Regions from separate parts of the Paenibacillus sp. SER-28 genome, predicted to be linked through region 1. Evidence: riboswitches for the same ligand, from Rfam matches in the RefSeq annotation. Region 1 holds a riboswitch; the other holds the start of a gene.
The links. A riboswitch is a leader RNA that binds a small molecule or an ion and turns the genes downstream of it on or off. The one in region 1 is predicted to bind glycine.

Region 1 (4,150 bases):
GTCGGAATAATTTGAATACATCCTATCACCAGTATATGGATATATCAATTAAGATTATGCTATCAACATCATTTAAAAAATCAATGATCCAGCAGTAGCGCGGCCTTTCTGGCACAAAGTGTAATGAAATAACCAACCACAGGTTAATTTTCATCACAAAAAAAGTCGCCTGATCCCTCTACAGGGATCAAACGACTAACTAATACCAGCTCACATTGAGCTTCTGGCGATAATTATGAAGCTGCTCCATAGGAGCCAGACTTGAACGTTCTAGGATCATACCATTTGTAGCCTGCTGCCGGAGCAGACCAAGGCTCAGCCTGCGGTTCCGTGGAAGCCGCAGGCTCCTCGAATGGCAGAAGCTTCGTTGGTTGATCCAGAGTCAAACCTGCCACATCAGACAATTTCGTGTAGTCCTGCTTCCATGCAAGCCATTGGACCGTTTGCACCAGGAAGGTGGAATCATCCACTTCCTCGAAACCATCATATGTCTTCTTCGACTGTCCGTTTTCCTCACGCACATATTTCGGTGTAGCATCTTCTACAGGGGAAGAATCACCGATGAACGCTGCCTTGCCTTGACCTACCTTGGAGATAGCGGCATAAGGCCCTTCTGCACGGCCCCCGCCGTTATAAACTCCCTGGTCTACAGCATTCCCCCATTTGTTCGTGCCTGAAGGGATATAAGCAATGCCTTTAGCCTTGGTAGGATCAATAATAGCCAGCGTAGATCCTGCATGCATTGCAATCGAGCGCACACCCTTGGTAATACCGAAAGATTGATCTGCGGCTACAATGTCAGTAGCATTCACGTCACCAAGCGCATTATAACGGAAACGAACACCAAAGTTGGTCGCCAGCCAATCGGAGCTTGTTAATCCTTGCATCGCAGGTGATGCAGCTTCTTCTGCAGTCATGCCTTTGGCCGGATTAGTATAGGCTCCACGACGGTAGCCATTCATAACTTCGGAGGAATCCCAACGGTTTTTGTTACGGTCCGCATTATAATGATCGGAGATGAAGAAGACGCTCCCCCCGTTATTCACGTATTGCAGCAGAGCAGCCTGCTCGGATGCCTTAAAGGCAACATTCGCTTCACCAATAATGAACACATCATATTGGCGCAGCTTGTCATATGTTATGGCCTGCTCTCCATAAGTAAAAGGAATGGGACGATTCAATTGGTCTACCGTAAAGCCTACATTACGCAGTCCATTGGCAAAGTCGGAGAAGGCGCCTTCAATGACCCAATCTGCTGCGCCAGCGGTCTGTGCGTGCGTATTATCGAACAGCACCTTTTTGCCTTTTCCATCCGGCAATGTAGTACCGGGTTGACCCGGGTTGCCAGGTTCACCTGGTTCCCCCGGCTCGCTTCCGCTCACCAGTTCAACAGCGCTTGGGCTTTTCACTCCACCAAAATTATTGTAGGCGCCGAGTGTACCCGTCACACGAATTTTGCTGCCGATCAGCTCAGGATGGCCTGACAGCCCAAATTGCCCTCTGTACGCTGAAGTCAGCTGTACATCCAATAGATTAGACGTATTACGTTCATTTGCCTGATCGGCAATCAGTACGTTAAAATCATTCGCGAACGGAGAAGAAAAGTTAGTCGTTTTCGATCCGGTAGCATGTCCGACGATGTAGCCTTCCACCGTCACCGTACCTCCACTGCTTTGGCCCTGAAGTGCTTCGGCTACTGTCAATGCTCCCTCTGCCTTGACCTGACCGAATGGTACGAAGATCCCGATCAGCAGTGATACGATTGCTGCTAGATGCAGCATCCCTTTTAAGCGTGAACCTGTGAACCGCAAGCCTTTTACCATACGTCAATATCCCTCCTATGTTTTCCATAAATGTACTTGTCCTTTATCAGATTAGCCGCCAATCTTCTAATTCCTTCCTGATTTCATCCATAATTATGTAAATTTTAATCTTTTTTATTGGAAACACACCTGTTTATGTAAAAATCGAACCCTGTGATTGACACCGAGCACGGCATACATTACCCTAAGAAAGACATGTAGAACGGTATACGCGAATGAAGATGACGGGAGAGTCTGTCCAGGGAGCCTACACTCTGGCGGCACCGAAGGAGCAAGACGCCAGCACCCGGCTGGCGGATAATCTCTCAGGTCCATGTATCGTCATCTGACGCAACTCTGGAGAGAGCGCAAGCCACCCAAGGGGTAAGGCGGTAAGAACACCGCACGAAACTCTCAGGTAACGAGGACAGAGATAAGGGAAACTTCCTTATCCTGTCCTTTTTTGTGCTCACATTGCGCGTCAGCATTAGGAACCGTCATAAACGCGCAAAGACGCGGAAATACCATATAGTATGGTATTAGAACATACAGGGGGCCACACCATGCGTTTCAAAGATGTATTTTCCATTATCGGCCCGGCCATGACCGGACCTTCCAGTTCACACACCGCAGGCGCGGTGCGACTCGCACGCGTTGCCCGGCACTGGCTCGGAGCGCAGCCTGACCGTGCCCGCATGACATTATACGGCTCCTTTGCCGATACGTATAAAGGACACGGTACAGATCTGGCGCTCATCGCAGGACTGCTTAATTACGATACGGACGATCACCGGATTCCCGATGCCGAGCAGTGGGCCGAACAAGCCGGGATGGCCGTGGAATTCGCCGTCAGCGGACTCCCCGCCCCTCATCCGAACACTGTCCGTTTCGAGCTGTGGAAGGGCGAGGATCAGCGCACACTGTTGGGCTCCTCCATCGGCGGCGGCAGCATCCATGTCCAGCAACTGAATGAATTCCGGGTCAATCTGACCGGGGAGCTGCCTACGCTGGTGCTTCTCCACTCGGATAAGCCCGGTACATTGGGCGCGATAACTTCAGCGCTGGGCGAGGCTCACATTAACATTGCCTATATGCACGTAGATCGCAAGGGCCGGGATGGTGAAGCACTCACCGCCATTGAAACGGACAGTTCTGCTCCAGCTGAACTAATTGCGGAACTGCGTTCTTTACCTCATATGTATGAAATTAAGATGATTAATTTGAAAAAAGGAGCTGAATCCGATGCGGTTTAGCCATCTGCATGAGATCAGCGCTTTATGCGCTGAAGAATCCACCACGATTGGCCGCTTGATGATTCAAGAGCAGGTACAAGAAACGAATACAACGGAGGAAGAAATCTTTCGCCAAATGTCTGATTATTATGAAGTCATGAAGGAAGCCGTTCATCGCGGTCAGACACAAGACACCGTATCCCGCAGTGGATTGACGGGCGGTGACGGCAAGCGCCTAGCCGAGTATCTGCGGGCAGGGGAAACCTGCTCCGGTGATGCCTCCGCGCTCGCCATGGCTTATGCCCTCTCCGTGTCGGAGGTTAATGCATCCATGGGTCGCATTGTCGCCACGCCTACCGCAGGCTCATGTGGGGTTATCCCTGGTGTATTCATCAGTGCGCAGGAACGGTTCGGCTGGGATGATGAGCATATGGTGAACGGCCTATTCGCCGCTGGAGCCATTGGCTACGTGATCGCCAACAACTCCTTCATTTCTGGCGCGGAGGGAGGCTGTCAGGCTGAGATTGGCTCAGCTATCGGGATGGCCGCTGGCGCTATGGTCGAGCTGCGCGGTGGTACGCCTGAACAGGCTGTTCACGCCGTGGGTCTCGCCCTTAAGAACACGCTCGGCCTGATTTGCGACCCCGTCGCCGGACTCGTGGAGATCCCGTGCATCGTGCGCAACGGGCTGGGAGCCGTGACTGCACTTGCCGCAGCAGATATGGCTTTGGCGGGTGTGCGCAGCGCTATTCCGTCTGACGAAGTCATTGACGTGATGCTTGAAGTCGGCAGTGCGATGCCGTCGAAGCACCGCGAGACCGCCAAAGGCGGGTTGGCCCAGACGCCGACTGGCAAGCGTTTGACCGAATCACTTACACGCAACACACCAACCAAGAAGGATAAGTCATAAATTATAAGCGGTAGCCTCCTTAAAATAAAAGAGCAAGCCTATCGTCCTTGGACGTATGCTTGCTCTCTTTTTTACTGAACGGTTACCTGTACCTTCGTCATTTTACCTGCATATTTCACAGTAATTACAGCTTTACCCTTGCCCTGTGCCTTAATGTTACCGTCTTTGACGGTCGCAACAATAATTCTGGACGAGGACCAGACAGC
Region 2 (4,150 bases), on a different contig from region 1:
TCCAATCAGCTGAGGGGAAAGCATGAAAAAGGCATTTTGTGCTTGAGCCATGATAGGATTTTGAATCGTTGTAATCCCCAGCGTATGCGCCAGCTCCGTGTTATCGAATCCAACAATTGCCAGATCTTCCGGTACGTTCAGTTTTTGTCTGCGTGCTTCGCAGAGAATGCCCACTGCTACATAATCGTTAGCACATAAAATAGCCTCTGGAAATTCGTCTGGATGCTGTAACAAATCCCGTACGACCTGTTCGCCATCACGGATATTATAAATAGAAGAGTGATTCCAGTGTTGCAACACTGGCAGATTGTGCTCACTCATGATCTGTTCGTAGGCTCGTTGTCTACTATGGGTATTAATACTGCTCGGACGGCCAAAAGCATTGGCTATACGAGTATAGCCTTTTTGTATCAAATGTTTGAGCGCTAACATATATCCTTCATACTGATCCATAGCGACGGAGCGAATATCGGTATGCTCCATTCGTTGCCACGACACGATCGGGCCATATTTGCAATAGGTGCTCAAAAAATCAGTGTCATTCACGCAGGAAATGATGACCAGCGCATCGACTCTTTTTCTTTTTAAATCCTCAAAGGCTTGAAGCTCTTTCTTTTTGTCTTCTCCCGAAGTATAAATAATGGTTTGAAATTCATATTGGCCCGCTACTTCCACAAAGCTGTCCAGAAAAGCGAGAACAATTTCATTAATAGTTGAAGTAATGATACCGATCTGAAGCGTCTGACCCTTGGATAGAGAAATGGCATTCCGATTAGGAACATAATCTAATTCCTGCATGATTTTCAAAATCTTAGCTCTTGTTTCGTGACTAACATGGGGGGACTGATTTAATACTCTGGATACCGTAGCTTTGGAAAAGCCCGCCAGTTTTGCAATTTGATCAAGATTCGACATGGTGCTTCTCCTCACATAAGAAAAAATACTTGACATGAAACGCGTTACAACGATTAGGATGCTTATGAAGGCATTACGTCTATTCTAAGGTATCTGTCAATGCATTTCAAAGGAGAACGGTTATCGTTAGGTTGCATTGTTCGCTGAAATGGGCTTTAAAGTATTCCGTATGTCCATCTACTGGTCGCGGATTTTCCCGAATGGCTATGATGCCGAGCCGAATGAAGCAGGATTGCAATTCTACGACAATGTATTTGATGAGCTGCGCAAGTATGGTATTGAACCGCTGGTAACATTGTCACATTATGAAACACCGCTAGGTCTGACGCAGAAGTATAATGGCTGGCTGGGTCGTGAAGTCATACAGCATTACGTAAATTATGCCGAAACGGTGTTTACACGCTATAAGGATAAAGTAAAATACTGGCTGACCTTTAATGAAATCAATGTAATGACCATGAGCCCGTTCACCGGTGGCGGTGTGGTTATTGACCGTGTAGAAAACAAACAACAAGCGATATATCAAGCATTGCATCATCAATTTGTAGCTAGTGCACTGGCGACCAAACGGGGACATGAGATCATCCCGGGCGCACAAATCGGCTGTATGCTGGCACGTATTGAAAGCTATCCACATACGTGTAACCCAGAGGATATACTGAAAGCCCAGCATGAAAATCAGATGAACCTTTTCTTTACGGATGTGCATGCCCGTGGGGAATATTCCAATTACATGAAGCGCTATTTTGAAGAAAATAATGTTGTAATACACACAGAACCAGGCGATGCTGAAATATTGAAAAATAACACGGTTGATTTTATCTCATTTAGCTACTATATGACCTTGACCGTATCTGCAGGTCCAGAAGGTGAGAAAGCAGCAGGAAACCTGATTGGTGGCGTGAAAAATCCATATTTACAGTCCTCTGACTGGGGCTGGCAGATCGATCCGATCGGCCTGCGTGTTACGCTGAACACGTTATATGACCGCTATCAAAAGCCGCTGTTCATCGTGGAAAATGGTTTGGGTGCGTATGATAAGGTGGAAGAAGACGGCTCTGTGCATGACACGTATCGCATTGATTACTTGCGTCAGCATATTGCCCAAATGAAGGAAGCGATTGCCGACGGTGTTGATCTGGTTGGTTACACCAGCTGGGGCCCTATCGACCTTGTGAGCATGTCTACATCCGAAATGTCCAAGCGCTACGGATTTATTTACGTTGATCTGGATGATGACGGTAACGGAACGCTCGAACGCTCCAAAAAGGACTCTTTTAACTGGTATAAAAATGTGATAGCAACCAATGGTGAAGAATTGTAATTCCATATCGTCTCGGGCGGGTATAGCAGAGGACATCCTAAGGATGAAATTTGCTGTATCCGCTTTTTTGATAGACACAATAATAATATTTCAGAGGGCTTCACAAACTTTTCACTTGTAATAAGCTGAAAGTTTTCTGTATAATAAATAAAAATTTCATATGTCTGGTTGATGTTTGCGGGAGATGGAACGAAAGTTCCGACCGAAGGGGCAAAACTCTCAGGTGCTTAGGCTGGTTACAGCAACAAGCGGGGACCGTAAACGGACAGAACTCTGGAGAGACCCTTAATTGGGCGCCGAAGGTGCACCGCAGAAAACATCTGCTTAAACTCTCAGGCAAAAGGACAGAGACGCGAATAACCTGTGACAGGGAATGCCCCTAGGCTTTTTTATGAGCTATTAGAGGTAGAAACCTGCACAAGATGGTTGTATTTTTTCGTGCCTTTAACCTCTCCAGGAGTCGAATCAGCGGATTTGACTCTTTTTTGTTTTCTAATATGCTGGAGGAGCGGGTTGAAATGAATTTGGTACATGTATTAGAAACGATTGACAGCTGGATATGGGGAGCGCCGCTTCTTATTCTTGTAATGGGCACTGGGTTGTGGCTAACGATCCGTTTGAAGCTGCTCCAGGTTATTCGATTGCCTTTGGCGCTCAAGCTAATTGGTAAAGCGCCGGACGAAGGTAGCGGAGATGTAAGCAGCTTCGGAGCATTGAGTACGGCACTGGCAGCTACTGTAGGTACAGGAAGTATCGTCGGCGTGGCAACAGCGATCAAACTGGGTGGGCCCGGTTCATTATTCTGGATGCTGGTTGCAGCTTTTTTCGGGATGGCAACCAAATATGCGGAAGGATTATTATCCGTTAAATACCGTGTTAAAGACCGGAATGGACAATTTTCGGGTGGCCCGATGTATTATATTGAAAACGGGCTTGGCCGCCGTTTCAAGCCGCTGGCGATGTTGTTTGCCTTTTCTGGTGTTCTTGTAGCCCTATTTGGAATCGGTACTTTTCCGCAAGTAAAGGCTATCGTTTCTTCGACGGAAAGTAGCTTCGGAGTGCCAACGGTAGTTACAGCGATCATTATTTCCGTGTTAACGGCTGTTGTTACGATTGGAGGACTCAAAAGTATTGCCAAGGTATCCACAAAGATTGTTCCATTCATGTCGGGGCTCTATATCGTAGTTTGCTTAATTGTACTCTTTAAGTTTGCAGGAGAGCTTCCTCATGCGATTGCTTTAGTATTACAAGGGGCCTTCTCGACCACATCTGCAACGGGTGGATTTGCCGGAGCGACGATTATGTTGGCGATGCGAAGTGGAGTTGCCAGAGGTATTTTTGCTAATGAAGCTGGTTTGGGAAGTGCGCCAATTGCAGCAGCTGCTGCTAAGACGAAATGGCCTGCAGAACAAGGGTTGATATCCATGACAGGCGTATTTATCGATACGATGATTATTTGTAATCTGACGGGATTTACGTTGCTGGTTACGGGAATATGGAGTGGAAATGACGATGGAGGTCTGATGACCCAGCATGCGTTTTCCAGTGCCTTTCCGGCTGGTGCAGAACTCGTGACGATTAGCCTTATTTTATTTGCATTCACAACGATACTGGGCTGGAATTACTACGGGGAACGTTGTGTTGAATATTTACTGGGTGTCAAATGGATTAAACCATACCGTTATTTGTTCATCGCACTTGTGGCAGGAGGTGCGTTCATCAAGTTGGAAGCCATTTGGCTGCTGGCAGATATCTTTAACGCAATGATGGCTTTCCCGAATCTGATTGCACTGCTTGGCTTATCGGGAATCGTAGTTGCAGAAACCCGAAACTATATGGATTCTCTGTATCCTAATAAGAAAAAGGGCATTCTTGCAGGTGCCAATGTAGGGGCAGCTATTCAAGTAGAAG

Region 2: linked by a shared signal. The riboswitch ahead of ACUYLD_RS23270 (alanine/glycine:cation symporter family protein) and the one ahead of sdaAB (L-serine ammonia-lyase, iron-sulfur-dependent subunit beta) in region 1 are both predicted to bind glycine.

Annotation. Positions count from the first base shown of each region.
Region 1 is NZ_JBRECM010000003.1:491,428-495,577, forward strand. Features, by position in the region: gene ACUYLD_RS12440 (DUF6359 domain-containing protein) at 234-1,823, opposite strand; glycine riboswitch at 2,039-2,154, shown strand; gene sdaAB (L-serine ammonia-lyase, iron-sulfur-dependent subunit beta) at 2,366-3,055, shown strand; gene sdaAA (L-serine ammonia-lyase, iron-sulfur-dependent, subunit alpha) at 3,045-3,944, shown strand; gene ACUYLD_RS12455 (Ig-like domain-containing protein) at 4,016-4,150, opposite strand, start outside.
Region 2 is NZ_JBRECM010000014.1:65,099-69,248, reverse strand. Features, by position in the region: gene ACUYLD_RS23280 (LacI family DNA-binding transcriptional regulator) at 1-915, opposite strand, end outside; partial or broken gene ACUYLD_RS23275 (glycoside hydrolase family 1 protein) at 1,046-2,239, shown strand; glycine riboswitch at 2,408-2,484, shown strand; glycine riboswitch at 2,503-2,597, shown strand; gene ACUYLD_RS23270 (alanine/glycine:cation symporter family protein) at 2,758-4,150, shown strand, end outside.